DNA from 4 places in the Allorhizobium sp. nf9_anc genome. Region 3 is predicted to be linked to each of the others. Evidence: predicted binding sites of a transcription regulator. Region 3 holds the regulator's gene; each other region holds the start of a gene.
The links. Region 3 encodes LexA, which represses DNA repair genes until DNA is damaged. Its sites were predicted from a motif close to TGTTCNNNNTGTGTTCNG; they were not measured.
Positions count from the first base shown of each region.

Region 1: a site for LexA is predicted at 4,946-4,963, ahead of dnaE (DNA polymerase III subunit alpha). Genes of this name have one in related genera too.
Region 2: a site for LexA is predicted at 4,035-4,052, ahead of AC02Y0_RS14025 (PA0069 family radical SAM protein). Genes of this name have one in related genera too.
Region 4: a site for LexA is predicted at 4,025-4,042, ahead of AC02Y0_RS05915 (ATP-dependent helicase). Genes of this name have one in related genera too.

Region 1 is NZ_CM150481.1:2,131,535-2,139,175, reverse strand. Features, by position in the region: gene AC02Y0_RS10320 (ribonuclease J) at 1-60, shown strand, start outside; gene mce (methylmalonyl-CoA epimerase) at 116-520, shown strand; gene AC02Y0_RS10310 (DUF1467 family protein) at 674-946, shown strand; gene proS (proline--tRNA ligase) at 1,458-2,780, shown strand; gene AC02Y0_RS10300 (lipoprotein-releasing ABC transporter permease subunit) at 2,844-4,151, shown strand; gene AC02Y0_RS10295 (ABC transporter ATP-binding protein) at 4,166-4,855, shown strand; gene dnaE (DNA polymerase III subunit alpha) at 5,198-7,641, shown strand, end outside.
Region 2 is NZ_CM150481.1:2,853,157-2,860,797, reverse strand. Features, by position in the region: gene AC02Y0_RS14050 (F0F1 ATP synthase subunit A) at 1-397, shown strand, start outside; gene AC02Y0_RS14045 (F0F1 ATP synthase subunit C) at 470-697, shown strand; gene AC02Y0_RS14040 (F0F1 ATP synthase subunit B) at 779-1,369, shown strand; gene AC02Y0_RS14035 (F0F1 ATP synthase subunit B) at 1,375-1,854, shown strand; gene AC02Y0_RS14030 (ribonuclease HII) at 1,994-2,677, opposite strand; gene AC02Y0_RS14025 (PA0069 family radical SAM protein) at 2,820-3,977, opposite strand; gene AC02Y0_RS14020 (glycosyltransferase family protein) at 4,107-4,628, shown strand; gene moaB (molybdenum cofactor biosynthesis protein B) at 4,629-5,180, opposite strand; gene AC02Y0_RS14010 (4-(cytidine 5'-diphospho)-2-C-methyl-D-erythritol kinase) at 5,180-6,076, opposite strand; gene AC02Y0_RS14005 (tetratricopeptide repeat protein) at 6,082-7,641, opposite strand, start outside.
Region 3 is NZ_CM150481.1:1,766,156-1,773,796, reverse strand. Features, by position in the region: gene AC02Y0_RS08400 (ComEC/Rec2 family competence protein) at 1-2,363, shown strand, start outside; gene lexA (transcriptional repressor LexA) at 2,344-3,057, opposite strand; gene AC02Y0_RS08390 (DUF1003 domain-containing protein) at 3,259-3,801, shown strand; gene AC02Y0_RS08385 (VOC family protein) at 3,829-4,722, shown strand; gene kdsA (3-deoxy-8-phosphooctulonate synthase) at 4,719-5,567, shown strand; gene eno (phosphopyruvate hydratase) at 5,782-7,056, shown strand; gene AC02Y0_RS08370 (FtsB family cell division protein) at 7,204-7,521, shown strand.
Region 4 is NZ_CM150481.1:1,281,450-1,289,090, forward strand. Features, by position in the region: gene AC02Y0_RS05905 (glycosyltransferase family 25 protein) at 1-522, opposite strand, end outside; gene AC02Y0_RS05910 (thymidine kinase) at 838-1,437, shown strand; gene AC02Y0_RS05915 (ATP-dependent helicase) at 1,493-3,982, opposite strand; gene AC02Y0_RS05920 (efflux RND transporter periplasmic adaptor subunit) at 4,263-5,501, shown strand; gene AC02Y0_RS05925 (efflux RND transporter permease subunit) at 5,498-7,641, shown strand, end outside.

The DNA.
Region 1 (7,641 bases), 370 kb from region 3:
ACGGCCAACGAGGTCTGGGGTAAGAAGCCGATCGTCACGGTGTTCCTGACCAAAGTCTGAGGGACGAGGCGGGCAGGGATGACCTAATCTTTGCCCGCAACGCCAGGAGGAAACCATGCTCGGCCGCGTCAATCACATCGCCATCGCTGTCCCGAATCTCACGGCCGCGACCGCAAGCTATCGTGATACGCTCGGCGCAAAGGTGTCCCAGGCACAGGCCCTGCCAGAACATGGCGTGACCGTCGTCTTCGTCGAATTGGAAAACACCAAGGTCGAACTGCTGGAGCCGCTCGGCGAAGCTTCCCCGATTGCGGCCTTTCTGGAAAAGAACCCATCCGGCGGCATGCACCACATCTGCTACGAGGTGACCGACATCCTGGCCGCCCGTGACCAGCTCTCTGCCACCGGCGCTCGCGTGCTCGGAAGCGGTGAGCCCAAGATCGGCGCCCATGGCAAGCCGGTGCTGTTCCTTCATCCGAAGGATTTCTTCGGCACTCTCATTGAACTCGAACAGGTCTGACGCTGCAATCACGCAGTGCTGATATCTTGTTGATCGGGGAGCGCGGCTGCCTGCGACGCTTTTGTCTTTGTGCCCGCCGGTTTCCGCGATTATAGGGTGATAAACGGCAGGAGCGCGCGAGCCTATGCCGGATCAAGTCTGGAGCGAGACATCATGGCGATCCTGTCGGGACTGGCGGTTTATTTTGTGATCTGGTGGCTGACCCTGTTCGCCGTCCTGCCAATCGGCCTGCGCACCCAGGATGAGGACGAAAATGTCGTGCCTGGTACGGTGGCAAGCGCTCCGACCCGATTCCGGGCGGCCCGGATCTTCCTCACCACGACTGTTGTTTCAGGTCTGATCTATGGCGCCTGGTATGTTGCCGGCACCTATTTCGGCATCGGCTTCAAGGACCTGCCGATCATCATGCCGGGCGTCGAGTCTTAAAAGGCCGCCCTTAGGCAGCCAGAACTAGCAAATCTGACAACAAGGCAAAAAAAAACAAGGTCAAAAGACCTTGTTCGAAGCTTCGCGTGATCCTTCACCAATTAAGGGGCTGCGAACGGGCGCGCCTAGATCTGATCCTCCCAAGACTTGACCGCGAGTGTGGCAAAGATTTGTACTCCCTGCCTCTTTTATGGGCTGAACCTAGCCCAATCAGTGACCGTTGTCACCCCTGAATCTTGCAGAATTGTTACACTCATCCAAAAAAAATTAACGTCATCGTTTTGTCGCATGGCGGTCACTTAAGCACCGGTTTTCTCGTGTTTGTCGGCCCGCGCACGGTCGTCCACCAATCCAGAATGGCCTTAGCCAAGGCCTGTCTGTGGGCGAGCGCTCCGAACGGCGCTTGCGGGTTTTCTTCTCATGTTCAACCGGCTATGAACGCTTCCTGACAACCCGTTTCAATCGCTGATTCCGCTGATCTGGCGGCATCGACAACCATCTGGAATTCGTTATGCGTCTGTCGCGCTATTTCATGCCGATCCTGAAGGAAAACCCCAAGGAAGCCGAGATCGTCTCCCACCGCCTGATGCTGCGGACGGGCATGATCCGCCAGCAGAGCCAGGGCATCTATTCCTGGCTGCCGCTCGGCAAGCGCGTGCTCGACAAGGTGAACGCGATCATCCGCGAAGAGCAGAACCGTGCGGGCGCCATCGAGCTTTCCATGCCGACGCTGCAGTCTGCAGAACTCTGGCAGGAAAGCGGCCGTTACGAGGATTACGGCAAGGAAATGCTGCGCATTCGCGACCGGCAGGACCGCCCGATGCTCTACGGCCCGACCAATGAGGAGATGATCACCGACATCTTCCGCTCGTCGGTGAAGTCCTACAAGAGCCTGCCGCTCAACCTCTACCACATCCAGCTGAAGTTCCGAGACGAGATCCGCCCGCGCTTCGGCACCATGCGCTCGCGCGAGTTCCTGATGAAGGACGCCTATTCCTTCGACCTGACCCAGGCCGACGCCATCCATTCCTACAACAAGATGTTCGTCGCTTACCTGCGCACCTTCGATCGCCTTGGCCTGCGCGCCATCCCGATGCGCGCCGACACCGGCCCGATCGGCGGTAATCACAGCCACGAATTCATCATCCTCGCCGACACCGGTGAGTCCGAGGTCTATTGCCACAAGAGCTTCGTCGATTTCGACATTCCGGCCGCTGACACCGATTTCGACAGCGTCGATGGCCTGCAGTCGATCTTCGACAAGTGGACCTCGGTCTATGCCGCCACGTCGGAAATGCATGACGAAGCCGCCTTCGACGCCATCGGCGAGACTGAACGTCTCTCCGCGCGCGGCATTGAGGTCGGCCACATCTTCTACTTCGGCACCAAATACTCTGAGCCGATGGGCGCCAAGGTGCAGGGTCCGGATGGCAAGGAACACCTTGTCCACATGGGCTCCTATGGTATCGGCCCGACGCGCCTTGTTCCCGCCATCATCGAAGCCTCGCATGACGAGAACGGAATCATCTGGCCGGCCTCGGTCGCGCCTTTCGATGCCGTTGTCATCAACATGAAGCCGGGCGACGAAGGCTGCGACACCACCTGCGATCGTCTCTATGTCGCCCTGCAGAACGCCGGCAAGGACGTGCTCTATGACGACACCGACGATCGTGCGGGCACCAAGTTCGCGACAGCAGACCTGATCGGTGTTCCGACGCAGGTCATCGCCGGTCCGCGCGCTGTTGCCGCCGGCGAGGTCGAGCTCAAGGATCGCAAGACCGGCGCTCGCGAGACGCTGACGATCGAAGCCGCGATCAACAAGCTGACGGCCTGAGGTAAACTCAGGCCGGATTGAGGTTGGGTGACCGAAACCGGGATCCCGAGGCAAGGAGAGACCATGGCGACGACGGCCGCTGGCAACGAGACGGTGGAAACGGGCAAGGCTGGATCGGCGCGTGCCTTTTCCGGCTTTGAGCGCATGGTGGCCTGGCGCTATCTGCGCGCCCGCCGCAAGGAAGCCTTCATTTCCGTGATCGCCGGCTTCTCCTTCATCGGCATCATGCTCGGTGTGGCGACCCTGATCATCGTCATGGCGGTGATGAACGGTTTCCGCACCGAACTTGTGTCGCGCATTCTCGGCATCAATGGCCACATGATCGTCCAGGCGGTCGACCAGCCGCTGAGCGACTATGCCGGTCTCGCCGAGCGCTTCGCCGCTGTCCCGGGTGTCACCATGGCGCTTCCGCTGGTCGAGGGGCAGACGCTTGCGTCCGGTCGAGAAGGTGCCGGCACCGGCGCTCTCGTCCGCGGCATCCGTCCTGACGATCTCACCAAGCTGTCGGTCGTGTCGTCCAACATCCGTTCGGGCGACATGGTCGGCTTTGCCACGGGGCAGGGCGTTCTGATCGGATCGCGCATGGCAGCCCAGCTCGGGCTCTCCGCCGGCGACACCATCACACTGGTCTCGCCGGAAGGCGACGTCACGCCGCTCGGCGTCAATCCGCGCGTCAAATCCTATCCGGTTTCGGCGATCTTCGAGATCGGCATGTCCGAATACGACGCCTCGATCATCTATATGCCGCTCGAGGAGGCGCAGCTCTATTTCAACGTCGAAGGCATCGTTCAGTCGATCGAGCTGTTCATCGCTGATCCTGATGCCGTCGATGAACTGCGCCCGCTGATCGAGGAAGCCGCCGGTCGCCAGATCTTCCTCACCGACTGGCGCCAGCGCAACCAGACCTTCTTCTCCGCCCTCCAGGTCGAGCGCAACGTCATGTTCATGATCCTGACGCTGATCGTGCTTGTGGCGGCCCTCAACATCATCTCGGGCTTGATCATGCTGGTGAAGGACAAGTCGAGCGACATCGCCATCCTGCGCACCATGGGGGCGACCTCAGGCGCGATCATGCGGATCTTCTTCATGACCGGGGCAGCTATCGGCACGGCGGGTACGCTTGCCGGTGTCGTGATGGGGGTGGTCGTCTGTCTCAATATCGAGAGCATCCGGCAGTTCTTCTCCTGGGTCTCGGGCACCGTGCTCTTTGATCCTGAACTCTATTTCCTGAGCCAGCTGCCGGCCGACATGAATGCCAGTGAAACCGTGTCCGTGGTAATCATGGCGCTCAGCCTGTCATTCATGGCCACCATCTTCCCGGCCTGGCGGGCCTCGCGCCTGGATCCCGTCCAAGCCCTGCGTTACGAATGAGGATGCCGAATTCAATGGCAAAAGACGTGGTTCTCTCGCTCGCCGGCATTGATCGTCATTATGGTCAGGGTGAGACAGTGCTGTCGATCCTCAAGGGCGCCGACTTCACGCTTCGGACCGGTGAGACGGTCGCACTGGTCGCACCCTCGGGCACGGGGAAGTCGACGCTGTTGCATGTCGCCGGCCTGCTTGAGCATCCTGATGGCGGTGAGGTCACACTTGGTGGCGTCGCCTGCCAGGAGCTCGGTGACGAAGAGCGCACTGCGATCCGCCGCAAGTCGGTTGGCTTTGTCTACCAGTTTCACCACCTCCTGCCGGAATTCTCGGCACTGGAAAACGTCATGATGCCGCAGCTGATTGCTGGCCTGTCCAAGGGCGAAGCCGCGGAACGGGCCAAGCAGCTTCTCGACTACATGCGTGTCGGCCATCGCGCCGAACATCGTCCGGCCGAACTCTCCGGCGGTGAGCAGCAGCGTGTGGCAATCGCCCGCGCCGTCGCCAATGCGCCGCTCGTGCTGCTCGCCGACGAGCCAACCGGAAATCTTGATCCGGAAACGGCAAGCTACGTCTTCTCGGCACTTGAGGCGCTGGTACGCCAGTCGGGACTGTCAGCCATGATCGCGACCCACAATCACGACATCGCCCGTCGGATGGACCGCTGCGTGACCCTGGTCGACGGCAAGGTCGTCGAACTCGACGTCTGATCTCAGTCCCCTTTTTTCTTTCCTTTCCTGATGCCGCTGCGCCTCGGTGGATTTTGTTCCACCGAGGCTGCGGTTTTTTTAGGTTGACATTGGAACAAGAGAAGAACAAACTAAAAACATAAAGGGACAAGGAGACAGAAATGACCGAAATTCTTCGTGACGTTGCTGCATTTGCCTCGATGGCGGTTTTCGTATCCAGCATGGCTTTGCTGATGATGGCGCTCTGACATTCCGGAGCGGCAAAGCTGGTGACCAAGCTCTTGCCGCCCGACTTCCTTCTGGACTTCACAGCCGCAAAGACCGAAAATCCCGACCGATTCAGGTAATGAGGAATGAAGCGGTATGGGCGAGGACAACGTCGACAGGCAGGCGTCCGGTGGACTGGGTGATGGCCCAGGTTTTGTGCACTTGCGGGTGCATTCCGCCTATTCGCTGCTTGAGGGCGCCCTGCCGCTCAAGAAGATCCTCGGCAAGGCAGTCGCCGACGACCAGCCGGCGATCGCGATCACGGACACCAACAATCTCTTCGTCGCGCTCGAGTTCTCCCAGAAGGCGCTCGGCGATGGCATACAGCCGATCATAGGTTGCCAGCTGTCGATCGACATGGAGGATTCGACCGGCGAGAAGCGTGGCGGCAATGGCCATATGCCTGATCTGCCGGCCGTCGTCGTCCTGGCGTCGGATGCCGATGGCTATGAGCGGCTCGTCGATCTCGTCAGCCGTGCCTATCTCGGCGGCGATGCGGGTCAGCCGACCCATGTGAAGCTCTCCTGGCTCGAGGAGAGCGGGACCGAAGGCCTGATCGTGCTCACGGGCGCGGGCGGCGGACCAATTGATCGTATCCTCAAGGATGGCCACAAGGCCCAGGCCGAAAGCCGTCTTCTGTCGCTGAAGCGACTGTTCGGTGATCGCCTCTATGTCGAGCTGCAGCGCCACGGTGATTACGACCGTACTCATGAGCGGCGCATGGTGCAGCTCGCCTATGAACATGACCTGCCGCTGGTCGCAACCAACGAGGCCTTTTTCCCGTCGCGTGACGACTATGACGCCCATGACGCTTTGATGGCCGTCGCCCACAACGCCATCGTCTCGAATGACGACCGCTTCCGCCTGACGCCGGATCACTACCTGAAGAGCCGGGCGGACATGATGAAGCTCTTCGCCGATCTGCCGGAGGCGCTGGAGAATTCGGTCGAGATCGCCCGTCGCTGCTCTTTCGTGCTGGATACCCGCAAGCCAATCCTGCCGCGCTTCACCGGCGGCAGCGATGATCCGGAAGAAGCCGAACGCGAAGAGGCGCTCGAACTCCGCCGTCAGGCGGAGGAGGGGCTCGACCACCGTCTTGCAGCCCTCGGCATGGCGCCCGGCTACGAAGAGAGAGAATATCGCGAACGCCTGGAATTCGAGCTCTCCGTTATCGAGCGCATGAAGTTTCCCGGCTACTTCCTGATCGTTGCGGACTTCATCAAATGGGCGAAGCAGCATGACATCCCGGTTGGCCCGGGCCGTGGTTCGGGTGCGGGCTCGCTGGTCGCCTATGCACTAACGATTACTGACGTCGACCCGCTGCGGTTTTCGCTTCTCTTCGAACGCTTCCTCAATCCGGAACGCGTCTCAATGCCCGACTTCGACATCGACTTCTGCCAGGAACGTCGCGAAGAGGTCATTCGCTACGTGCAGAAGAAATACGGTCGCGAGCAGGTGGGGCAGATCATCACCTTCGGATCGCTGCAGGCCCGCGCGGCGCTGCGCGACGTCGGCCGCGTGCTCGAAATGTCCTATGGCCAGGTCGACAAGATCTGCAAGCTCGTGCCGAACAATCCGGCCAACCCGACGCCTCTGTCAAAGGCGATCGAGGAGGAGCCCAAGCTGCAGGAGGCCGCCGCCGAAGAGCCTGTTGTCGCGCGTCTGCTCGAAATCGCCCAGAAGATCGAAGGCCTTTACCGCCACGCCTCCACCCACGCCGCCGGTATCGTGATCGGTGACCGCCCGCTATCGAAGCTGGTGCCGATGTATCGCGATCCGCGTTCCGACATGCCGGTCACGCAGTTCAACATGAAGTGGGTAGAACAGGCCGGCCTCGTGAAGTTCGACTTCCTCGGCCTGAAGACGCTGACGGTTCTGAAGACGGCCGTCGACTTCGTTGAGGAGCAGCGCGGCATCAAGGTCGATCTGGCAGCCATCCCGCTCGATGACACCTTGACCTACGAGATGCTGTCACGCGGCGAAACGGTCGGCGTCTTCCAGGTGGAAAGTGCCGGCATGCGCAAGGCCCTGATCGGCATGCGGCCCGACTGCATCGAGGACATCATCGCGCTGGTGGCGCTTTATCGCCCGGGTCCTATGGAGAATATCCCGGTCTACAACGCCCGCAAGCACGGCGAAGAAGAAGTCGCCTCGATCCATCCGAAGATCGACTATCTGCTCAAGGAAACGCAGGGCGTTATCGTTTACCAGGAACAGGTCATGCAGATCGCGCAGGTCCTGTCGGGTTATTCGCTCGGCGAAGCCGACCTTCTGCGCCGCGCCATGGGTAAGAAGATCAAGGCGGAGATGGACCAGCAGTCGGCCCGTTTCGTCGACGGCGCGATGAAGAATGGCGTCTCCAAGCCGCAGGCAAACAACATCTTCGAACTGCTGGCGAAGTTCGCGAACTACGGCTTCAACAAGTCACACGCTGCAGCCTACGCCATCGTCTCCTATCAGACGGCCTATATGAAGGCGCATTATCCGGTCGAGTTCCTCGCCGCATCGATGACGCTCGACATGTCGAACACCGAAAAGCT
Region 2 (7,641 bases), 1.1 Mb from region 3:
CGCTCTGGCGCTCTTCGTGATCCTGACGGTCCTGATCTACGGCTTCTACAAGCACGGACTGCACTTCCTCTCGATCTTTGCGCCGTCTGGCGTGCCGGTAGCGCTTCTGCCGCTGGTCTCGACGATTGAGGTCGTGTCCTTCCTGTCGCGCCCGATCAGCCTCTCTGTTCGTCTTTTCGCCAACATGCTGGCCGGTCACATCACGCTCAAGGTCTTCGCAGGCTTCGTCGTGTCGATGAGTGCTGCCGGTGCCGTCGGCGTCGCGGGCTCCATCCTGCCCCTCATCATGACCGTCGCCATGACCGGTCTCGAATTTCTCGTTGCCTTCCTGCAGGCCTACGTCTTCGCGGTACTGACTTGCATGTACCTGAACGACGCTGTGCATGGTGGTCACTGAGAATAAAGTCGCTGGCCCCGGCCAACCGGGCGTCAAAAACAGCCGCAACAACCCATTCGAAGGAGTATCCATATGGAAGCGGAAGCAGCAAAGTACATCGGCGCGGGTCTCGCATGCCTCGGCATGGCTGGTACCTCCCTCGCTCTCGGCCGTATCTTCGGTGACTACCTGACGGGCGCCCTGCGCAACCCGTCGGCTGCCGACAGCCAGTTCGGCCGTCTGGTATTCGGCTTCGCCGTTACGGAAGCTCTGGGCATCTTCTCGCTGCTCATCGCTCTCCTTCTCCTGTTCGCCGTCTAATAACGGCTGGAGTTTGGGATCACGGCGCGCCGACAAGGCAGCCGTGATCTCGCGCATTTGAGCATACACCTGGAGGTGAGCATGTTTGTGACCCCCGCCTTTGCAGAGGAAACTCCGGCAAAAGGCCAGCTTCACACCGAGACCGGCGTGGCCCAAGACGCGGGACATGGCGGCGGCGTGTTCCCGCCGTTCGATTTCTCGACCTATCCGTCGCAGCTTCTGTGGCTGGTGATCACTTTTGGCGTGTTCTACATGCTCATGCAGAAGGTCATCGTTCCGCGGGTCGGCGGCATTCTCGAAAACCGCCACGACCGCATTGCCCAGGATCTCGACGAGGCAGCTCGTCTGAAGTCCGAAGCCGATGCAGCCATCGAAACATACGAGCGCGAGCTGACCGCGGCCAAGGCGAAAGCCGGCCAGATCGCTTCCGCCGCGCGTGATGCATCCAAGGCCAAGGCCGACGCCGAGCGCGCAGCCATCGAGACGGAACTCTCCGCCAAGATCGCTGCTGCCGAAAGCCGGATCGCCGACATCAAGGCCCGTGCATTCGCTGAAGTCGACACGATTGCCATCGACACCGTCGGTACGATCGTTGAAGAACTGATCGGTACCAAGTCGACCGCAGCCGACATCAAGGCTGCCGTCTCCGGCATCGCAAAGCAGGGAGCGTAAGCATCATGGACGCTTCATTTTTCGCACTCGTTGCCCTCGTTCTCTTCTTCGTCCTGCTCGCCTACCTGAAGGTTCCGGGCATGATGGCCAAGGCCCTCGACGAGCGTGCGGACAAGATCCGCGACGAACTCGCCGAAGCCAAGCGCCTGCGTGAAGAGGCCCAGCACCTGCTGGCCGAATACCAGCGCAAGCGCAAGGAAGCCGAAGCCGAAGCTGCAGCGATCGTCGCTGCCGCCGAACGCGAAGCCGCTGCCCTGACCGCCGAAGCCAAGCAGAAGACCGAGGAATTCGTTGCCCGTCGCAACGCCCTTTCGGAGCAGAAGATCAAGCAGGCCGAAACCGAAGCCGTGAACGCCGTTCGCGCTGCTGCCGTCGACCTGGCCATCGCTGCTGCTGAGAAGGTGCTGGCGAAGAAGGCCGATGACGGCGTTCAGCAGGCGCTGTTCAAGGCCTCCATCGGTGAGGTCAAGTCGCGCCTGAACTGAGTTCAGCCGACCGCAACGAAAATACCGTCTATTTGACGCCCCGATCGATTTCACGATCGGGGCGTTTTCTATTGGGGCGTCTACTGGTGCTTTATGGGAATGGCGGTTGCCCCTCCGGAGGAGTCAGGCATCTTGACCGTCAGTCCTGCAGGATCTCGCTGTCATCAGCCACAACGGCCTTCAGCGGCCGGAAGCTCATGCGATGCAGCGGGCAGGGGCCATGGGTGACGATGGCGCTGCGGTGGCGGTCTGTGCCGTATCCTGCATGCACTTCAAATCCATAGTCCGGATAAACGAGGCCGGCCCGGGCCATCATCCGGTCGCGCATGACCTTGGCGACGATCGAAGCCGCGGCAATCGACACCGAACGCGCATCACCCTTGACGACGGCTTCTCCGCTGCAGATGAGCCCCATGGGCACGTCCCTCCCGTCGGCCAGCACATGACGTGCCTCCAGCTGAAGGCCGGCTACCGCCCGGCGCATGGCATCAAGGCTCGCCTTGCGGATGTCGATGAGATCGATGCGTCGCGGTGAAGACGACGCGATGGAGACGGTGGCGTCGAGAAGGATGCGCTCGTAAAGCACCTCGCGCTGCGCGGCAGAGAGCTTCTTGGAATCGTTGAGGCCTTCGGGGATGCGCTTCGGGTCAAGAATGACGGCTGCTGCCACGACAGGCCCTGCCAGAGGCCCACGGCCGGCCTCATCGGTCCCAGCGACCGGCCAGAGATCCTTTCGCCTCGCCCGGGTCTCCAGCGAGAAATCCGGGACGAGAGGCAGGTCTGGAAAGAGGCCAGGAGAATCGGGTGGCGTGCGTCGTTTCATGCGGCAGAAATCGCACGCGCACCCGACCTCCTGCAAGTCCCCGGTCCCGATCGCAGATGATGGCGACAGGGGCGGCTTACCAGGGACGACATCCGGTGCGAGGCGGCGGACAACAGCACCGGAATACGAATACAAACCCAAGTCAGAGCAGAGAGAGCTGCACCCCGTCGCTATTGGGCGAGATGAACAGATCTTCCCGCAGATGCAGGCTGCGGCGCATCAGACCGAGCCGCTTGGTCGCCATCTCGAAGCGGCGGCTGATCTGCCAGGCATAGGGACCGGCGCCCTTCATCCGCTTGCCGAATTCGGCGTCGTAATCCTTGCCGTCGCGCATCGAGCGCACCAGCGACATCACATGCCGGTAGCGGTCCGGATAGTTCTGCAGCAGCCAGTCGCGGAACAGCGGGCTCACCTCCAGCGGCAGGCGCAGCAGCACATAGCTTGCCTCGGACGCGCCGGCAGCCTTGCCGCTGTCGAGAATGCGTTCGATCTCGTGGTCGTTGAGGGCCGGAATGACCGGCGCCATCATCACGGCCACGGGAATGCCAGCCTCCGACAGAGTCTTGATTGCTTCCAGCCGTTTTGCCGGCGTCGAAGCGCGCGGCTCCATCGTCCGTGCCAGCTTGCGATCGAGCGTCGTCACCGAAATGCCGACCTTGACCAGGCCGCGCTCGGCCATGGACTTCAGGATGTCGATGTCGCGCAGGATGAGCGCCGACTTCGTCACGATCACGACAGGGTGGTTTGCCTTGTCCAGCACCTCGAGCACCTGGCGCATGATCCGCCATTCCCGCTCGATCGGCTGGTAGGGATCAGTGTTGGTGCCGATCGCGATCGGCTTCACCTTGTAACCCGGCTTCGATAGCTCCCGCTCCAGCAGACGCGGTGCGTCCGGCTTGGCAAACAGCTTGGCCTCGAAGTCGAGACCGGCAGACAGGCCCATATAGCTATGTGTCGGCCGGGCGAAGCAGTAGATGCAGCCGTGTTCGCATCCCCGGTAAGGATTGATCGAACGGTCGAAAGGGATGTCGGGTGAATCGTTGCGGGTGATGACCGTGCGCGGCTTTTCGACCTGCACCTCGGTCTTGAAGGGTGGCATGTCCTCGAGCATCCGCCAGCCGTCATCGACGGCCACACGCTCCAGTGTCTCGAACCGGCCTGCCGGATTGATGCCGGCCGCGCGTCCGCGACGCCGATCGATCTCGATCCGCATGCCCGAAGCGCTCATCAGGGCATCGGCAATATCTGCCGTATTGCCGGGCTGAAAGGCAGCCTGGCTCACAAGAGACAGCTCGTTCATGTTTGCTCCTCGCAGGTTTTCCGCCCCGCTTGATGACTTTATTCCTAGCGCCAAAATGAGAACAATGCAAGAACAAACTTCAAGAAACTGTTTGTGGCAAAACTTTGTGCAATGCGATAGATGTAGGCAATGCTGACAGTGATCATGGAATGCCACGACCAGGAACCCGAGCTCGCACAGACCTTGTCCGTGCTGGTTGCCGGTGCGGTCGAAGGCCTTGTCAGCGATGTCATCGTGCTGGATCACGGATCCAAGGACGGTTCATCCGTGGTGGCTGACGCTGCCGGTTGCCGCTTTTATCAGCAATGGGACATGAAGCACGTGCTGGCGACGGCGCGTGGCGAGTGGCTGCTGCTGATCGAGCCGGGTGCCCGTCTGGGGCAGGGATGGGTGGATGAGGTCGCGGAATATGTGGCGCTCAACAAGGCGCCCGCGCGCTTTTCCGAATCGCGCCTTTACCGCCTGCCGTTCTACCGTCGCCTGACGCGCAGCCGTCCGCTCCTCGAAAACGGTCTGCTCATTCCCAAGCGCCAGGCGCAGGGTTTGGCAGGCGAGGGCAGGGAACTGCTTCAGCTGGCAAAGGGCCACAAGCCGCGTCGTCTCGCCTCCGAGATCATCCCCTCTTGGGTCGCCCGCGAAGCTCGTCGCTGATCAGCCCTGTCCACCGCGCCGCAGGTGCTCGTCGAGCCTCGGCATGATTTCCACGAAATTGCAGGGCATGTGGCGATAGTCGAGCTGCAGCTTGATGATCCCGTCCCAGGCATCCTTGCAGGCGCCGGGCGAGCCCGGCAGCACGAAGATGAAGGTGGCATTCGCCACGCCCCCCGTCGCCCGCGACTGGATCGTCGACGTCCCGATCTTGTCATAGGAGATTCGATGGAAGACTTCCGCGAAGCCATCCATGCGCTTTTCGAACAGGGGCTCCAGCGCCTCCGGCGTCACATCGCGTCCGGTAAAGCCCGTGCCACCGGTCGTGATGACGACATCGATCTCTTTATCCTTCGTCCAGGCTTCGACCTGACTGCGGATCTCGGCCTTGTCGTCCTTGGCGATGGCGCGGGCGACGAGCCGATGCCCGGCCTCTTCGATGCGTGCGACGAGCGTATCCCCCGACTTGTCGTCGGCAAGGCCGCGCGTATCCGAAACGGTGAGCACGGCAATGCCCACGGGGATGAAGGGACGGCTCTCGTCGATGCGGCTCATCAGGCGTCTCCCGGAACGGTGCGTGTGAGCAGCACATACCAGTTCGGCCGATAGACCGATAGCGCGAGCGCTGCCTTCATCGCCGCCGCCTCTGTCTCGTAGAGGCCAAAACAGGTGGCCCCGGAGCCGGACATGCGCACGTATCCCGCAAGACTTTGACGAAGCAGATCGCAGGCCTCGGCTACCTCCGGCACCAGCGCTTCTGCCGGCGGCTGCAGGTCGTTACGGAGCGTCGAGAGCGATTGCATCCACGCAGAGACATCAGCTGGCATCGACATCTCGCCGATCGGATCGTTGTCGCGCCGCTTGAGGCTGCGGAAGATCTCCGGCGTCGATACCGGCTTCAGCGGATTGACCAGCACCAGCGGTACGGAAGGCATGGCAACTTGGTCGATCGCCTCACCGATCCCGCGGGCGCGTAGCGGCGTCGATGCAAGGCACATCGGCACATCGGCCCCGAGTTGGAGCGCGATCTGTTGCAGCCTCTCGGCCGGTAGTTCCGCCTTCCAGAGCCTCAGAAGCCCCCGGAGCGTCGCTGCGGCATCCGCGGAACCTCCGCCGATGCCGGATGCGATCGGCAAGCTCTTGTCGAGGAGAATGGAGACGGGGCCATGTGGCTGGCCGTTTTCATCTAGCGCTGCCCGCAGCAGGTCGCGTGCCTTCAGAACCAGATTGTCGTAAGGCGAGAGTTCCGAACCAAAACGCCCAATCACCCGAAAACTGTCGCTGTCGGATGGCTCGAAGACCAGCTCGTCGCCGTCCTCGGCAAAGGTCACGAGACTGTCCAGCAGGTGATAGCCATCGTCCCGCCGGCCCGTCACATGCAGCGCGAGGTTGATCTTCGCCAGAGCCGTCTCGACAACACGCTCCGGCCTGCGCTCTGAAACGGGGTTCATGCGGATCAGGTCTTCTTGTCGTCTTTCTTGGGCTCTTCAGCGGGCTTCGCGTCAACCTTGGCAGCGTCCGCCTCGATCGGCGGCAGGCCCTTCTCGATCTTCGCCTGGATCTTAGGAACCTCGGTTTCTTCCGGCTCTGAGGCCAGCGCCCGCTTCCACTGATACTTGGCTTCGAGCTTGCGACCCACACGCCAATAGGCGTCGCCCAAGTGATCGTTGATCGTGGCGTCGCCGGCGCGCAGCTCAATTGCCCGCTCCAGCTCCACTACCGCTTCTTCGAAGCGACCGAGGCGGTAATAGGCCCAGCCAAGCGAATCGACGATGTAGCCATCATCGGGGCGCAGTTCGACGGCCTTCTTGATCATCTCCAGGCCTTCCTGGAGATTGCGGTTCATGTCGACCCAGGAATAGCCGAGATAGTTGAGAACCTGCGGCTGGTCGGGGTTCAGCTCCAGAGCCTTGTTGAAGTTCGGCTCTGCCTTGTCCCACTTCTTCAGACGCTCATAGGCGATGCCGCGCTGGAAGAAGACCGACCAGTGGTTCCGCGCCGGGTTGGGTCCGATGATGTCGACGGCCTTGTCGTAATTCTCCGCCATCGCCGCATAATCCTTGGCGTCGGAGAGAACGCTGCCATAGGCGAGGTAGCTGCGGATATCGTTCGGATCAGAGGCAATCAGGCCCTGCAGATGTTCGCGGGCTTCCTTGACCTTGCCAGTTTCGGCAAGCGTCAGGCCAAGCTGCAGCTCGGAAATGCGCCGCATCGGCGAGGTCTCCGGCACCTGACGGTAGAAGGCGATTGCCTTTTCCGGCTGCTTGGCATTCTCGGCGATGCCGCCGAGCAGGATCAGCGTGTCGGCCGCGTCCTTGTCCAATGCGTGCGACAGCTGGAGATAGAGCATGACCGTGTCTTCGGCGCCTTCGCGGTTCAGCGCACCGCCGATCGAGAACAGCACGCCGGCTGCACCCTGTGCCGCATTGGCGACGACCGGCTTCGGCTGGCGACCGGCCTCGATCTCATCGCGCAGTGCCTTGAAGGGCGCAAAATTGGTGATCAGTTCGTCACCGGCGGCAAGCGCATCGAGCGCCTTCTGCTTGTTGCCGGCGCCGGCCTCGAGCGTGGCAAGCGCAATGACGGCACGCGCAAAGGTGTCAGGCGCCGTGGCCCCGCCATTGCGATCGGTCACCGTCTCGGTCAGCGCCTTGCGGGCCGTATCGAGGTCGCCGCTCATGGCAGCCATGATGCCGAGATTGTAATTCTGGAAAATGCCGTACCAGCTCGGCCCGTTGAGATCCTGAACGAGCTTCAGGGCATCCTTGCCCTTGCCCTCGCCGACCATGGTCCAGGCGATCAGAAGCTGATTCATCAGACGGTCGAGATCGTTCGGGCCCTCATATTTGAAGTGATTGAGCGCCTCGGAATAGTCGCCGTCACGGATCGCGCGGAAACCGAGCGCGACCGAGGTCACCCTTTCCACCGCCGGATCCTTCTCCAGGACCTCGGCAAGCTCTGCGCCCTCGTCGAATTCGCCGTTCATGATCAGCGCGATCATCAGGCGCTGCTGCAG
Region 3 (7,641 bases):
GCCGCAATAGACTGGGGCGGATTGGGCTTCATATCAGGCAGTGCACAACGGACGAGGTTCGCCATGGGCATCTCTTCCTCTTCGTGCCGGTCTGCCTGGGCGCAGGCGCTGCAATCTGGTTTTCCGTCAAGAGCCCGCCTTCTGCTTGGGTTCTTTTTTCCATCCTCACCGTGCTTTCGATCCCACTCGTGCGGTCGCTCAGACACACCGCCTCGCACATCCTCCTTTGGAGCATATGTCTGACTGTCATCGGGATGCTGCTGGCGGAGTGGGAGACCCGCCGACTGTCGACTGTGATCCTTGACCAGCCGCTCGTCACAACCGTGAGCGGGATCGTCGAGCGAAGGGAGCAGGGCGCAGCCGGCGAATGGCGCTACACTATGCGGATCCTGCAGACGGTCGAGCCAACGGTGCGGCGCCCGCCCGAACGTGTGAACCTGCTTGCCCGCAGCAAGCATGTGCCGGCCGCGATCGGGGAGCGCCTTACTGGCCGCGCGCGGCTCTCTCCCCCGTCCGGTCCGGCCCTGCCGGGTCTCAACGACTTTGCCTTCCAGAGCTACTTTGCCGGAATCGGTGCTGTTGGTTTCTTTCTCGGCCCACCGAAGCTGGAGCCGGGAGGGCAGGGGGATGCCGTGGGCCTCGCTGCACGCTTCGATGCGGCTTTGTTTTCGCTCAGAGACCGCATTTCGAATCGCATCCGCGAAGTCCTTCCCGGAGACCCCGGAGCCTTCGCCGCCTCGATCATCACCGGCGAGCGTCGCTCCGTGTCGGAGAACGCGACAGAGGCGCTGCGGGTCTCGGGACTTGCGCATATCACCGCGATCTCCGGTCTCAACATGGCGCTTGCGGCCGGTATCTTTTTCGTCGGCTTGCGTGGCCTGCTCAGCCTCGTGCCTGTTCTGGCCCAGCGCTATCCGATCAAGAAGATCGCGGCGGTGGGCGCGCTCATCGCGACGACCGGCTATGTTCTGATCTCCGGCTATCAGGTCTCGGCGCTCCGAGCCTATCTGATGACAGCAATCATGCTGACGGCCGTGCTTTTCGACCGGCCCGCCATCAGCCTGCGCAATCTCGCCCTGGCGGCGGTTGCCATCCTCTGTGTCCAACCGTCCACCGTCATGGGGCCGAGCTTCCAGATGTCGTTTGCGGCGACCGCCGGATTGATCGCGGGCTATGCCGGGTGGCGGGCAAGGCCGCGCGCGATCCTTCCGCCTGCGCGGTCTGTCGGCATGCGGATTGCAGCGGCAAGCGCCACATTTGTCGGTGGTACGCTTGCGACCTCCCTCATCGGCGGGATGGCAACGGCGATCTTTGCCATCACCCACTTTCACCGGCTCTCGACTCACGGCCTCGAAGCCAATCTCGCTGCAATGCCCCTGATCTCAATCGTCGTCATGCCCGCCGGCTTCATCGCCATGCTGATGATGCCGCTTGGTCTCGATGCGCCATTCTTTTGGGTGATGGGGCAGGGATTGGAACTGGTGCTGCTGGTCGCACACACCGTGGCCGGATGGGGTGGAGGCTACGTTTTCCCGCGATTGCCGGCCTCGTTCCTGATCGGCACGGTCGCCGGGATGCTGCTGCTGACGCTCCTGCGCACGCGCCTTCGCCATGCAGGCACGGCGTTGATCGCTATTACCGTCGCTGCAACATGGTGGGCACCGCCGGAGAAGCCAAGCGACGTGCTGATCAGCGAAGACGCACGCCTCGTGGCCGTCTGGACAGGGGAAGACCGAGGTGCCAGCCTCGCCACCAACCGCACGCGGCCGTCGGCCTTCCTGTTCGATCAGTGGCAGCCCGTCCTCGGTATCGACAAGCCCGTGCCGCCTCTGATGCTTGAGCTCGGGCCATTGCCGCCGTCACCCGATTGGCGCCTGGGCGAGACATGGACGGATGTCCAGCAACAGGAAGCAGAAGCGATCTTCGACCGCCTGATCACCTCGGCCGAGACCAGCCGCTTCGTCTGCATAAGTCAGGCGTGCGCGTTGAAGCTGATATCCGGAAAAACACTGATGACGGTCGACCGTTCCGAACTTCTCGGCGCAGCGTGTGACCGCGCCGATCTGGTCGTCCTCGCCGCGAGGACCCGGCAAACCTATTGCCGATCCGGTGCGGTTCTCTTCTCGCAGACCAGCCTGAGGGCCACTGGCGCTATCGAGATCTCAGGCATCGCAAACATGCCGCAAGGCCTGGCGATCAAAACTTCTTTCGAGGGGGCGGCGCGGCCTTGGACCGCGCACCGCCTTTATGACTGGCGAACCGGACAGGCCGATATAGAGCACCTAGCGCCTGAACCATTCAGCCGCGGCATGAAACGGCCGCTAGCGGACCCCATACCCGACATCAATGATAGCGGCGAATAAGCCCCACCAGCTTGCCCTGGATCTTGACGCGATCCGGCGGGAAGATGCGTGTTTCATAAGCCGGGTTCGCGGCCTCAAGCGCGATCGAGGCGCCTCGGCGGCGGAAGCGCTTCAATGTTGCTTCCTCGTCATCGACGAGGGCTACGATTATGTCGCCCGGATTGGCATTCGAGGCATTGCGAATGATGACCGTATCGCCGTCGAGAATGCCGGCTTCGATCATCGAATCACCCTTGACCTCAAGGGCGTAGTGATCCCCAGCGCCGATCATTTCGGCAGGCACCGTGATGTCATGCGTATTGTTCTGGATAGCCGAGATCGGCACACCGGCCGCGATTCGCCCCATGACCGGGACCGACACAGACGAGCTGCTCTCTTCCACCGGCGGCTTGGTGAGGCTTGGTGGCGGCGTCTTGCCGAGGCTGCCCTCGATCACGCTAGGCGCAAAGCCGCGACGCGGCTGCAGGCTCGGCGTATAGGCTTCCGGGAGCTTGATCACCTCGAGCGCACGAGCCCTGTTCGGCAGGCGGCGGATAAAGCCGCGTTCTTCGAGAGCCGTGATCAGTCGATGGATGCCGGATTTCGATGCGAGGTCCAGCGCATCCTTCATCTCGTCGAAGGACGGCGGGACACCCGATTCCTTCATCCGTTCGTGGATGAAGAGAAGCAGTTCCTGTTGCTTGCGCGTCAGCATATGTGGAGCCCCTTAGGGTGAAACAAATCCAGAACAGACACTATATGTTCCATTTGTGTTCCGCAAGTGGATAAATTTCCGTGAAGAGCCGGTGAGAAAATGCGATAGCCCGAGATGAAACTTGGCAACAAGACAGGATCGGCGCGCGGCGCTGCCAAAAAGACGTCTCGCATGCCGTGAGACCCTTTCGGGAAGTGGGATATGCTGAAAGACATCGAAAAGATTGTATTGGGCAAGCAGACCGCCGACCTGACCTCGGCCGAGAAGAAGGTGTTGAGCAAGGCGCGCGAACGCCGGACGGTCTCGACCAATGCCGGCGAGGACTTTCTAGCCGGCGCCACCTTCGGCCAACGTCTCGCGGATGCGATCGCGAGGGTCGGCGGATCCTGGGCTTTCATCATCGGGTTCATGCTCTTCCTCGTCGCCTGGGTATTCCTCAACACGGTCCTTCTTTCGACGCGCGCGCTAGACCCCTATCCCTTCATCTTTCTGAACCTCATTCTGTCCATGCTGGCGGCCATCCAGGCGCCGATCATCATGATGAGCCAGAACCGTCAGACGGAGCGCGATCGCTTCATGGCGGCCAAGGATTATGAGATCAACCTGAAGGCCGAGATCGAGGTCTTGGCGCTGCACCACAAGATCGATGAGCAGGTCCTAAAGGAACTGCGTGAGACCCGCGAGGAGATCGATGCCCTGCGCAAGGCGGTCGAGGCCCTTTCAAGCCGACCGAACAATTCCTAAATCTAGCTTCTGAAACAGAGACAAGTCATGTCCCATCCCATGTCTGCGCCGCGCGCCATCGATCACCTCGTCCTGCCCGTGGTCGATCTAGAGACCGGCCGAAACCGTCTGAACCAGCTCGGCTTCACGGTCGCCGCCGACGCGCGCCATCCCTTCGGCACAGAGAACGCCTGCGTCTTCTTCGCCGACGACACCTATCTTGAGCCGCTCGCCGTCGGAAGTCGCGAGGATTGCCTGGAGGCGCAGCGCAACAACAATGTCTTTGTGGCGCGCGACCAGGCCTTCCGCTTTCGTCGCGGTGAGGGGCTTTCTGCCTTCGTCGTCAAGACCGATGATGCGGCAGCCGATGATGCGCATTACCACGCCGAGGGGCAGAGCGCCGGTCCCTTGCTCGAATTCGCGCGCCAGTTTCGCTTCCCTGATGGTCGAACGGCGGAAGGCGCCTTTCGACTTGCCTTCGCAGCGGATCTGAGGGCGCCGGATTTCTTCGCCTTTGCCTGTGAGCGCGTGAACCCGCTTCCCGCTGATCGCGGCGCCCTGACTGTCCATCAAAATGGGTCGACGGGTTTAAAGCGGATCGTTCTGGTCGAGGAAAACCCGAGCGACTTCCAATATCTGCTGGAAATGGTGCTTGAGCAGCGCGACGTCACCGCCCACTCCTTCGGCCTCTCGATCGAAACCGCCAATGCGGCCGTCGATGTTCTGACGCCCGAAGGCTTCTTCGCCCATTACGGCCAGGATCTTCCCCTCTCAGAGCGTGGTCTCCTGGGTGCAGCGGTGGTCATCTCCACCGCTGATCTCGGCGTGACAGAAGCCTGCCTCGCTGCTAATGGCGTCCACTATCACAAAACGGGCGCGCGCCTCGTTGTCGCGCCGGAAAAGGGGCAAGGCGTGACCTTCGCCTTCGAGGAGTTGAAATGAGCGTTTCTCCCAATTCGGAAGTCGTGGTCGGTGAAGGCGCGGGCAAGGCCGTCTTCTCGCAGAAGGGCCGTTTCGCCCTGATCGCAGGTCCCTGCCAGATGGAAAGCCGCGATCACGCCTTCATGATCGCCGGCCAGCTCGTCGAGCTCTGCCGCGAACTCGGCCTCGGCCTCGTCTACAAGTCCTCCTTCGACAAGGCGAACCGCACCTCGCTGTCCGCCGAGCGCGGCATTGGCCTGGAAACGGCAATGGAAGTCTTCGCCGACATCAAGAAGGAATTCGGCGTTCCGGTTCTCACTGACATCCACACCGAAGAACAGTGCGCTGCGGTCGCCCCGACCGTCGACATCCTGCAGATCCCGGCTTTCCTCTGCCGCCAGACAGACTTGCTTGTTGCTGCCGCCAAGACCGGTCGCGCGATCAACGTCAAGAAGGGCCAGTTCCTCGCCCCCTGGGACATGAAGAACGTCCTCAACAAGATCACCGGTTCCGGCAACCCGAATGTGCTGCTCTGCGAACGCGGCGCCTCATTCGGCTACAACACGCTCGTCTCCGACATGCGCTCGCTGCCGATCATGGCCGCCATGGGCGCGCCCGTTGTTTTCGATGCCACCCACTCGGTGCAGCAGCCGGGCGGGCAGGGCGGCTCCTCCGGTGGCCAGCGCGAATTCGTCGAGACGCTTGCCCGGGCGGCAGTCGCCGTGGGTGTCGGCGGTCTCTTCATCGAGACTCACCAGGACCCGGACAATGCGCCTTCGGATGGTCCGAACATGGTGAAGATCGGAGACATGCGCCGGCTCCTGGAAAAACTCATCGCCTTCGACGAGATCGCCAAGGCATCCTGATCGGCCTTCCGCGGCGCTTCAATCGGTTGAACCGGAAGCGCCGTAGGCAGTTGCAGTTTAAATCGATTAGATTTCGTTCATTCCGCTCCCTATCCGTCATTGTATTTTCCCGATCATCGGATAAGAGAGGATGACTCACAGGCGGGTCCGGTGGCTTCTTGCCCGGTGATCGGCCTTCGGAGCCTTGTCCAATTTCCGTCTACAGGGAGCGAACATGACCGCCATTACCGACATCATCGGCCGCGAGATTCTCGACAGCCGCGGCAACCCGACCGTCGAAGTCGACGTCTACCTCGAAGACGGCAGCATGGGCCGTGCGGCTGTTCCCTCGGGCGCCTCGACCGGCGCGCATGAAGCCGTCGAGCTGCGCGACGGTGGCTCGCGCTACCTCGGCAAGGGTGTCGAAAAGGCAGTCGAAGCCGTCAACGGCGAGATCTATGATGCGATCGGCGGCCATGATGCCGAAAACCAGATCCAGATCGACAACCTGATGATCGAGCTCGACGGCACGCCAAACAAGGCGCGCCTCGGTGCAAATGCGATCCTCGGCGTCTCCCTCGCCGTCGCCAAGGCTGCAGCCCAGTCTTCCGGCCTGCCGCTCTACCGTTATGTCGGCGGCCCGAACGCCCACGTCCTGCCGGTTCCCATGATGAACATCATCAACGGCGGCGCCCATGCCGACAACCCGATCGACTTCCAGGAATTCATGATCGTGCCGGTTGGCGCCGACACCATCCGCGACGCCGTTCGCATGGGCTCGGAAGTCTTCCATACGCTGAAGAAGCAGCTCGCGGCCGACGGCCACAACACCAATGTCGGTGACGAAGGCGGCTTTGCCCCCGGTCTCGCATCGGCTCCGGCAGCCCTCGACTTCATCATGAAGTCGATCGAAAAGGCCGGCTACCGTCCGGGCGAAGACATGCACATCGCACTCGATTGCGCCTCGACCGAGTTCTTCAAGGACGGTAAGTACATTCTCGAAGGCGAAGGCCGCACGCTTGAGCCGGAAGCCATGGCCGAATACCTCGCGGAACTGGCTGCCAAGTACCCGATCTTCTCGATTGAAGATGGCATGGCAGAAGACGACTGGGATGGCTGGAAGGCTCTGACCGACAAGATCGGCAAGACGGTCCAGCTCGTAGGCGACGATCTCTTCGTCACCAACTCGGCCCGTCTGCGCGACGGTATCAAGATGGGCGTTGCCAACTCCATCCTGGTCAAGGTCAACCAGATCGGCTCGCTCTCGGAAACCCTCGATGCCGTCTCGACCGCACATCGCGCTGCATACACAGCCGTGATGTCGCACCGTTCGGGCGAAACCGAGGATTCCACGATCGCCGATCTCGCAGTTGCCACCAACTGCGGTCAGATCAAGACCGGCTCGCTTGCCCGCTCCGACCGTACCGCCAAGTACAACCAGCTGATCCGCATCGAGGAAGAGCTCGGCCCGCAGGCGCGTTACGCAGGGTCTTCCATCCTGCGCGGCTGATCGCCTTCGCATCCATTCTGAAAGCCCGTGCCGGTTCCCCGGCGCGGGCTTTTTCTTTCAGGTGTGGAACAGGGTCAACGATCGGTTAAGACATGCCCGCTAATCTGAACGGGAATTTCAGTTTCGCGTTTCAGGGCATTTGTCGGCATGTGGACCAGACATCACAAAAAGAAGAAATACGGTCGTCTCGTTCTCCCCGCCGTCACAATCGCTTTCCTGTCCTATTTCGGCTATCATTCCATTCATGGCGACTATGGCCTCAGGGCCGGTCAGGAATTCGAGCGTGTTCGCAAGGAGCGCGCAGCCGAGCTCGACAAACTGGTGGCGCAACGGACTGTCCTCGAAAAGGAAGTCAGCCTGTTGAGTGATGGCTCGCTGGATGAGGATATCATCGACGAAAAGGCGCGTTATCAGCTCAATATGTCCCGCCCGGATGAAATCGTCATCTTCAACACCTATTTCTGATTAACCTGAATTCAGTTAATCGTAAATTTTTTAGTCATTACAGTTGCTTGCGGCGAATGTGAGCCATGCATTTATGGCATTGCCGCCGTCGTCTTTCTTCCCTATTCTGTGTTCAACTTT
Region 4 (7,641 bases), 480 kb from region 3:
CTTTTCGACGATCCACCGCGCTGCCTTCCGATTGATGATGTAGGCTCCGGCACCTTTTTCACGCGTCAGGGCAACAGCGAGGTCTCGGCCGGGCTTGAGGCTCTTGAACGTGTATTTTCGACCTCGGTTGACCGTTGTCAGACGCAGCAAATCCCAGTCGTTGCGGTGAAGCGCCGCTAGATCCACGGTCTCGATGAAGTCCTGCTCGAACGAAACATCGTCCTCGAGGATGAGTGCAAGATCTGCATCGCTGGCGAGCAGTCGCCTGGCGCATTCCACATGGCTGAGGTAGCAGCCAACTTCCGGCGGGACGGTGCGCCTACCGTGAAGAAGCTTGTAGCTTAATTCGCTGAATTCAGGCGTCGGGAATACAATCTTGCGTCCGTCCACACCTGACACGCGCTCGAAGACGAGCCCGACGTCGCGCGTTTTCCTCTCCATCTCCCCAAGGCGATCGGTCGCACGATCCATGTTTATCAGATAGACCGCCAGGGACTGGCGGCTTTCGGGCAGGAACTGCAAAGCGGAACTCCATGAGACAGGCGGCAGGACTCGCAGTCATAGCAAGCTCCACCGGGGCGTCAACTCGGACGCATTGAGGTAGTCTCGCGATTAAATCTCAGCTCACTCGTGGACATTTCCTGCTCTATTCAGTTCACTCTCAGTGACCGCCGATCAAGTTAAGGCGGTCCGCAGCCGGGATCAGGCGCGACGCCTCCCGAACGAAGCGCGGTGCTATTTTCGCTGTTGGCAATGGCCGCCACCTGCTTGTCCCGTTCTGCCGATCTTCCTACAAGTGCGGCAACAGAATGACACTCCTTCGACAGTAGCGACGCCTTGGCCAAACTTCATTTCATCTACGCCACCATGAATGCCGGCAAATCCACTTTGCTTTTGCAGGCGGCCTATAACTATCAGGAACGCGGCATGCGGGTCGCGATGCTGATCAGCGCGCTCGACAATCGCGCGGGCAAGGGCTTCATCGGATCGCGGATCGGGCTGAAGGCAGAAGCCGATGCCTTTGGTCAGGAAGAGGATCTCTTCGCGGCCATCAAGGCAGATCATGAGACTTCACCATTGTCTTGCGTCTTCGTCGATGAGGCGCAGTTTTTAACAACAGATCAGGTCTGGCAGCTGTCGCGTGTTGTCGACGTTCTCGATTTACCGGTGATGGCCTATGGTCTGCGCACGGATTTTCGTGGCGAGTTATTCCCGGGATCTCGCGGTCTGCTGGCGATTGCCGACGAACTGACGGAAGCGCGGTCGATCTGCCATTGCGGCCGCAAGGCAACCATGGTCGTGCGCATGGGCGAGGACGGCAAAGCGCAACGGGATGGCGCGCAGGTTCTGATTGGCGGAAACGAGACCTATACGGCGCTCTGCCGCCGTCACTGGCAGCTCGCCTTCTCGGCGGAAGAAGTCCACGACGCTGCCTGAGGCTTGAAGCCGTGCGGTCTTAGTACTCTGCCTGAAGACCCGCGATCATGGGGCTTCAGGCCTTCTCTACAAATCCATCCAGCACGCGCTTCTGACCGGCGCGGTCGAAATCGATCGTCAGCTTGTTGCCCTCGATTGACGAGATATTGCCGTTGCCGAACTTGATGTGGAAGACGCGGTCGCCGACGGAAAAGCGGGAAGGTTCGGTCGCCGTCGACTTGGCGACCAGTTCGCCGTCGATGGTTTTCGCCCTTGGGCCGCTTTCACCGTAACCGATCCGCTCCACTGCATGGCCGGAGCGATTGCCCCAGTTGTCGCGTGTGGCGTCCGTCTTGTTTGCCTGGGCACGCTTCCAGCCGGGCGTCGAATAGCTGTTCTGGAAGGGCTCCTGCTTGTCGAAGCGGGATTGGCCATAGGGATTGCGGCCGTAGCCGCCATAGGAGGTCTCTGCTTCGGCCACCTCGACATGGGCGGGCGGCAGTTCTTCGAGGAAGCGTGACGGCAGGGTCGATTGCCACAGCCCGTGAATGCGGCGGTTGGAGACGAACCAGATGTGGCAGCGGCGCTTGGCGCGGGTAATGCCGACATAGGCGAGCCGGCGTTCCTCTTCGAGGCCCGAGCGGCCACCTTCATCCAGCGCGCGCTGGTGGGGAAACAGGCCTTCTTCCCAGCCGGGCAGGAAGACGGTTTCGAATTCCAGGCCCTTGGCCGAATGCAGCGTCATGATCGAGACGGCATCGAGGTTCTCGTTGGTCTCGGCATCCATGACCAGCGAGACGTGTTCGAGGAAGCCGCGCAGGCTCTCGAAGGCCTCCATCGAGCGGATGAGTTCCTTCAGGTTTTCCAGACGTCCGGGGGCTTCGGCCGACTTGTCGTTCTGCCACATGGCCGTGTAGCCGCTCTCGTCGAGGATCTGCTCGGCGAGTTCGGTATGCGGCGTGTTTTCGAGCAGCGACTGCCAGCGGCGGAAATCGGTAACGACGTCGAAGAGCGCCTTGCGGGCCTTCGGCTTCAACTCGTCCGTTTCGATGATGTCGGTCGCGGCGGCCAGCATCGGGATGTCACGGGCACGCGCATAATCGTGCAGATTGCGGATCGTCGTGTCACCCAGGCCGCGCTTCGGCGTGTTGACGATGCGCTCGAAGGCCAGATCGTCGGCCGGCTGGCAGACGAGGCGGAAGTAGGCCATGGCATCACGGATTTCGAGGCGCTCGTAGAAGCGAGGGCCGCCAATGACGCGGTAATTGAGGCCAAGCGTGACGAAACGGTCTTCGAATTCGCGCATCTGGAACGAGGCGCGGACCAGGATCGCCATGTTGTTCAGCGGGTGCTGATTGCGCTGGAGCTGCTCGATCTCCTCGCCGACGGCGCGGGCTTCCTCTTCCGAATCCCAGGCGGCATGGACGACAACTTTGTCGTCGTTCGGATCGACGCGGTCGGTGAACAGCGTCTTGCCGAGGCGGCCTTCATTATGGGCGATCAGGAAGCCGGCGGCGCCCAGAATGTGTTCTGTCGAACGGTAATTGCGCTCCAGCTTGATCACCTTGGCGCCCGGAAAGTCCTTCTCGAAGCGCAGGATGTTGTCCACTTCCGCGCCGCGCCAGCCATAGATCGACTGGTCGTCGTCGCCAACGCAGCAGACATTCTGCGGCACACCCGGCGGTCGCTGGGCGAGCAGGCGCAGCCACATGTACTGGGCGGTGTTGGTGTCCTGATATTCGTCGACCAGAACGTATTTGAAGCGCTGGTGGTATTCCTTCAGCACGTCGGGATTGGCCTTGAACATGCGGATCGGATGCAGCAGCAGGTCACCGAAATCGCAGGCGTTCAGTGCCTGCAGCCGCTTCTGGTAGGCGGCATACAGTTCGCGGCCCTTGCCGTTGGCAAAGGCGCGGGCGTCACCTTCGGGGATCTGCGCCGGATCGAGACCCTTGTTCTTCCAGCCGTCGATCATCTGGGCGAACTGCTTGGCCGGCCAGCGCTTGTCGTCCAGACCTTCGGCCTGGATGATCTGCTTGATCAGCCGTACGACGTCGTCTGTGTCGAGAATGGTGAAATTAGAGGTGAGGTCGACGAGTTCGGCGTGCCGGCGGAGCAATTTGACGCCGATCGAGTGGAAGGTGCCGAGCCAGGGCATGCCCTCGACCGCGCCACCGACGAGATGGCCGATACGCTCCTTCATCTCGCGCGCTGCCTTGTTGGTGAAGGTCACCGCAAGGATCTGGCTCGGGAAGGCACGGTTGGTCGCGAGGATATGGGCGATACGGGTGGTCAGGACGCGGGTTTTCCCCGTGCCAGCGCCTGCGAGGACGAGGACGGGGCCATCGACGGTTTCGACCGCTTCGCGCTGTTCCGGGTTAAGGCCGGAGAGATAATCGGGCGCGCGTGCCTGATCGCGGGCGGCCATGGCTCGGGCCGCAATGCCAAGGCCGCCGCCGGAAGGCACGCCTGGCCCAGGTGTCGGAACTGGGGCAGCGGAAGCGGCCGGCTTGCGCGGCGCAGGCTCTTCATCGAAGAAGGGAATGTCGTCGAAACCGTTACTCATGCGGCTCAATGTAGTGATTCGGGTCGGAAAGGCCAGTGAAGGCGTTCTGGTTTTATTCCTCGCGCCCGCCAACCCACGGATTTCCGAGGTCTTCCGTCTCTCCGCATGCTACAATCCTGCAAACAGTGGAATGACCGCCTCAATGGTGAGCGCGATCACGCGGGCGTGAAAAGTTGCGAGATTACAAATCAGTAAGCTTGCCGTTCAGGCATTGCCAGTTCCGGTTTGCGCCCGATACTTAACCACCATCATCCAGTTCGATTTTTATTTGGAGCCTTGCATGCCGCTTTGGAAGCAACTCGCCATCAGTATTGCCCTTCTTTTCGTTGGCCTCTGTTCCTGGGTTTATCTCTCACCGGGGGCCGGCCAGACGCTGGTTTCCATGGGCGTTCCGGCATCCGCCGTGGCACTCATCTCGGGTGGTGGCGCTGAAGGAGAGGCCGCGGGTCAACGCGGCCAGGGGCAGGGCGGGCAACAGGCGCAGTCCGGCGGACAAGGCTCTGGACAGGGCTCCGGACAGGGCCAAGCGCAGGGCAATCGTCGTGGCGGTGGCAACCAGGCCATACTCGTCGCAACCCAGCCGGTCGCCATGGGTGTGGTCAATGATCGGCTGAGCGCAATCGGCGATGGCGAGGCAATCGAAGCCGTGACCGTCATGCCGCAGGCTTCCGGTACGATCGCGGAAATCCTCGTGTCCTCGGGCCAGAAGGTGACGAAGGGCGACGTGATCGCCCGGCTCGATCGCGAGGAGCAGGTGATCCTGCGTGACCAGGCGGCCGTTGCGCTGCGCAGCGCGAAGGAAAAGGCCGAGTCCTACCGAAACCTGCAGAGCTTCTCGCGTCTGGACGTACTCGATGCCCAGATTGCCGAGGAACAGGCGCAGTTGCAGCTCACCACCGCCGAGCTCAATCTGAAGCGTCGTGACATCGTTGCCCCGATCGACGGCATCATCGGTATCGTTGGCATCAGCGTCGGCGACAATGTGACGAATTCCACGGCTATCGTGTCCCTCGACAATCGCAGCCAGTTGCTGGTCGACTTCTGGGCACCGGAGCGTTTCGCTGTGGCCGTGCGCCCAGGCATGCCGGTCGAGGCCAATTCCGTCTCGCGCCCGGGGCAGGTCTTCCAGGGCAGCGTGGAAGCGGTCGACAGCCGTGTTGACGAGGCAAGCCGCACCATCCGGATCCGCGCCAAGATCGACAATCCCGATGACGTTCTGCGCGCGGGCATGTCCTTTGCCGTCGGCATGCGCTTTCCGGGCGACAGCTATGCGGCGGTCAACCCGCTTGCCGTCCAGTGGGACGGCGAAGGCTCCTTCGTCTGGCAGATCGTCGATAACAAGTCTGTGAAGACTCGCGTGCGGATCGTCCAGCGCAATTCCGACCAGATCCTGGTCGAGGCGCAACTCAAGGAGGGTGACCTAGTTGCCGTCGAGGGCCTGCAGCGCGTGCGTGAGGGTGGAACGGTGGAGATTGCCGGTCAGCCTAAGGCAGGTTCCGAGGAGGTTGCCGTACGATGAGCGCGACAGAGAACGGTTCCGAACAGTCCGGGCGCAGCTTCACCGCGCTCTTTGTCCGCCGGCCGGTTCTGGCGGCGGTCCTCAACACCCTTCTTGTCGTGGCCGGTCTTGCAGCGCTTGCAGGCATCGAAATTCGCGAACTGCCTGACGTCGACCAGCCAGTGATCACGGTCAGCACCGATTACGACGGTGCTTCCGCGCAAACCATGGACCAGGAAGTTACCCGGATCATCGAGGGCGCCGTTGCCCGCGTGAGCGGTCTGAAATCCATGTCGTCGCGCTCCTCGTTCGGGGAAAGCCGCACGACGCTCGAATTCAGTGACAATGTCGATCTCGCGGTTGCCGCAAACGACGTGCGCGATGCGCTCGGTCGGGTGCGCAACCAGTTGCCCGACGACACGGACGAACCGCGGATCGTCAAGGCGGATGCCGATTCCCAGCCGATCATGCGGCTTGCCGTGACATCCACGACGCTCTCCATGGAAGATCTGACGCTGCTGGTGGAGAACGAGATCTCCGACCGGCTGGCGGCTGTCGAAGGCGTCGCCGACGTCCAGATCTATGGCGACCAGGAAAAGGTCTTCCGCATCGACGTCAACCAGGCGGCGCTTGCGAGCCGCGGCCTGAGTGTGGCGAGCCTTGCAACCGCGTTGCAGAATTCCTCGCTCGATGTTCCCGCAGGCTCCCTTGAATCGCAGACGCAGGACATCGTCGTTAGGGCGACAGCCAGCCTGACCACAGTCGATGATTTCGAGAATGTACTGATCGGTGATCGTGTGCGGTTGCGCGACGTGGCAACCGTAACGCTTGGCCCCGATGACGGCTCGACCTCGCTGCGCTCAAACGGCGTCCAGGGCGTTGGCCTTGGCATCATTCGCCAGGCGCAGTCAAACACGCTGAACATCTCGGCAGGCGTGCATGCCGCCGTGGATGCGATGGCGAGCGCGCTGCCAGACGGCACGCGGGTGATCATCACCAGTGACGACGCGGTCTTCATCCAGGGCGCACTGCACGAAGTCGAGCTGGCACTCGGTCTCTCTGCCGTCATCGTTCTCGTCGTGCTTTATCTCTTCCTGCGCGATTGGCGGGCGACCTTGATCCCGGCATTGACCATGCCGGTTGCTCTGATCGGGACGCTGGTTGCGATCTATCTCGTCGGCTTCTCGCTCAACATCCTGACCCTGCTTGCGATCGTGCTTGCGACCGGTCTCGTCGTCGACGACGCGATCGTGGTGCTCGAAAACATCGTTCGTCGTCGGTCCGAGGGCATGGGGCCGCGGGCTGCGGCCGTGCTCGGCACCCAGGAAGTGTTTTTTGCCGTGCTTGCGACCACGGCAACGCTTGCCGCGGTCTTCGTGCCGCTTTCCTTCCTGCCGGGCCAGCTCGGTGGTCTTTTCCGCGAGTTCGGTTTCGTGCTCGCCTTCGCGGTCCTGCTGTCCTCGGTCACGGCACTGACTTTGTGCCCGATGATGGCGTCGCGCATGCTGACGCGGGAAACCAAGGAAGATCACGGCGTATTGGGCGCATTCGGCAATCGCTTTGCCAGTTTTTATGCGCGTTCGCTCCGGGCCTGCCTCGGCAACCCGTTGATCGTCGGCGTTTTCGCCCTGGTGTTCTCCGGCGCGGCCTATGTGGCCTTCACGGCGATCCAGAGCGAAATCACACCGCGCGAAGACCGCTCCATGGTGATGATGCGGCTTTCGACACCGCAGGGCTCCAGCCTGTCCTACACGCGTGATCAGCTGCAGCGGGTCGAGGAGAACCTTAAGCCACTGCGCGACAGCGGTGAGATCCAGAATATCTTCTCGATCTCGGGTCAGGGCTCCTCCAACAGCGCCTTCATGGTGATGACGCTGGCACCCTGGTCGGAGCGCGAGCGGACCCAGGACCAGATCGTGCAGGACGTGAATGCTGCTGCCGCCCAGGTGCCTGCGTTGCGCGGCAACGTCTTCCAGTCGAACAGTCTTCGCATTCGCGGGGCCGGCAGTGGCCTGCAGATGGCGGTCGTCGGCTCCAACCATGAGACGCTGACGGCAGCGGCCCTGCAGATCGTCGATCAGCTGAGGGATCGGCCGGAGTTCCAGACGCCTCGCCTCGACAACGAGCCGAGCCAGGCGCAGATCTCTGTGACGATCGACCG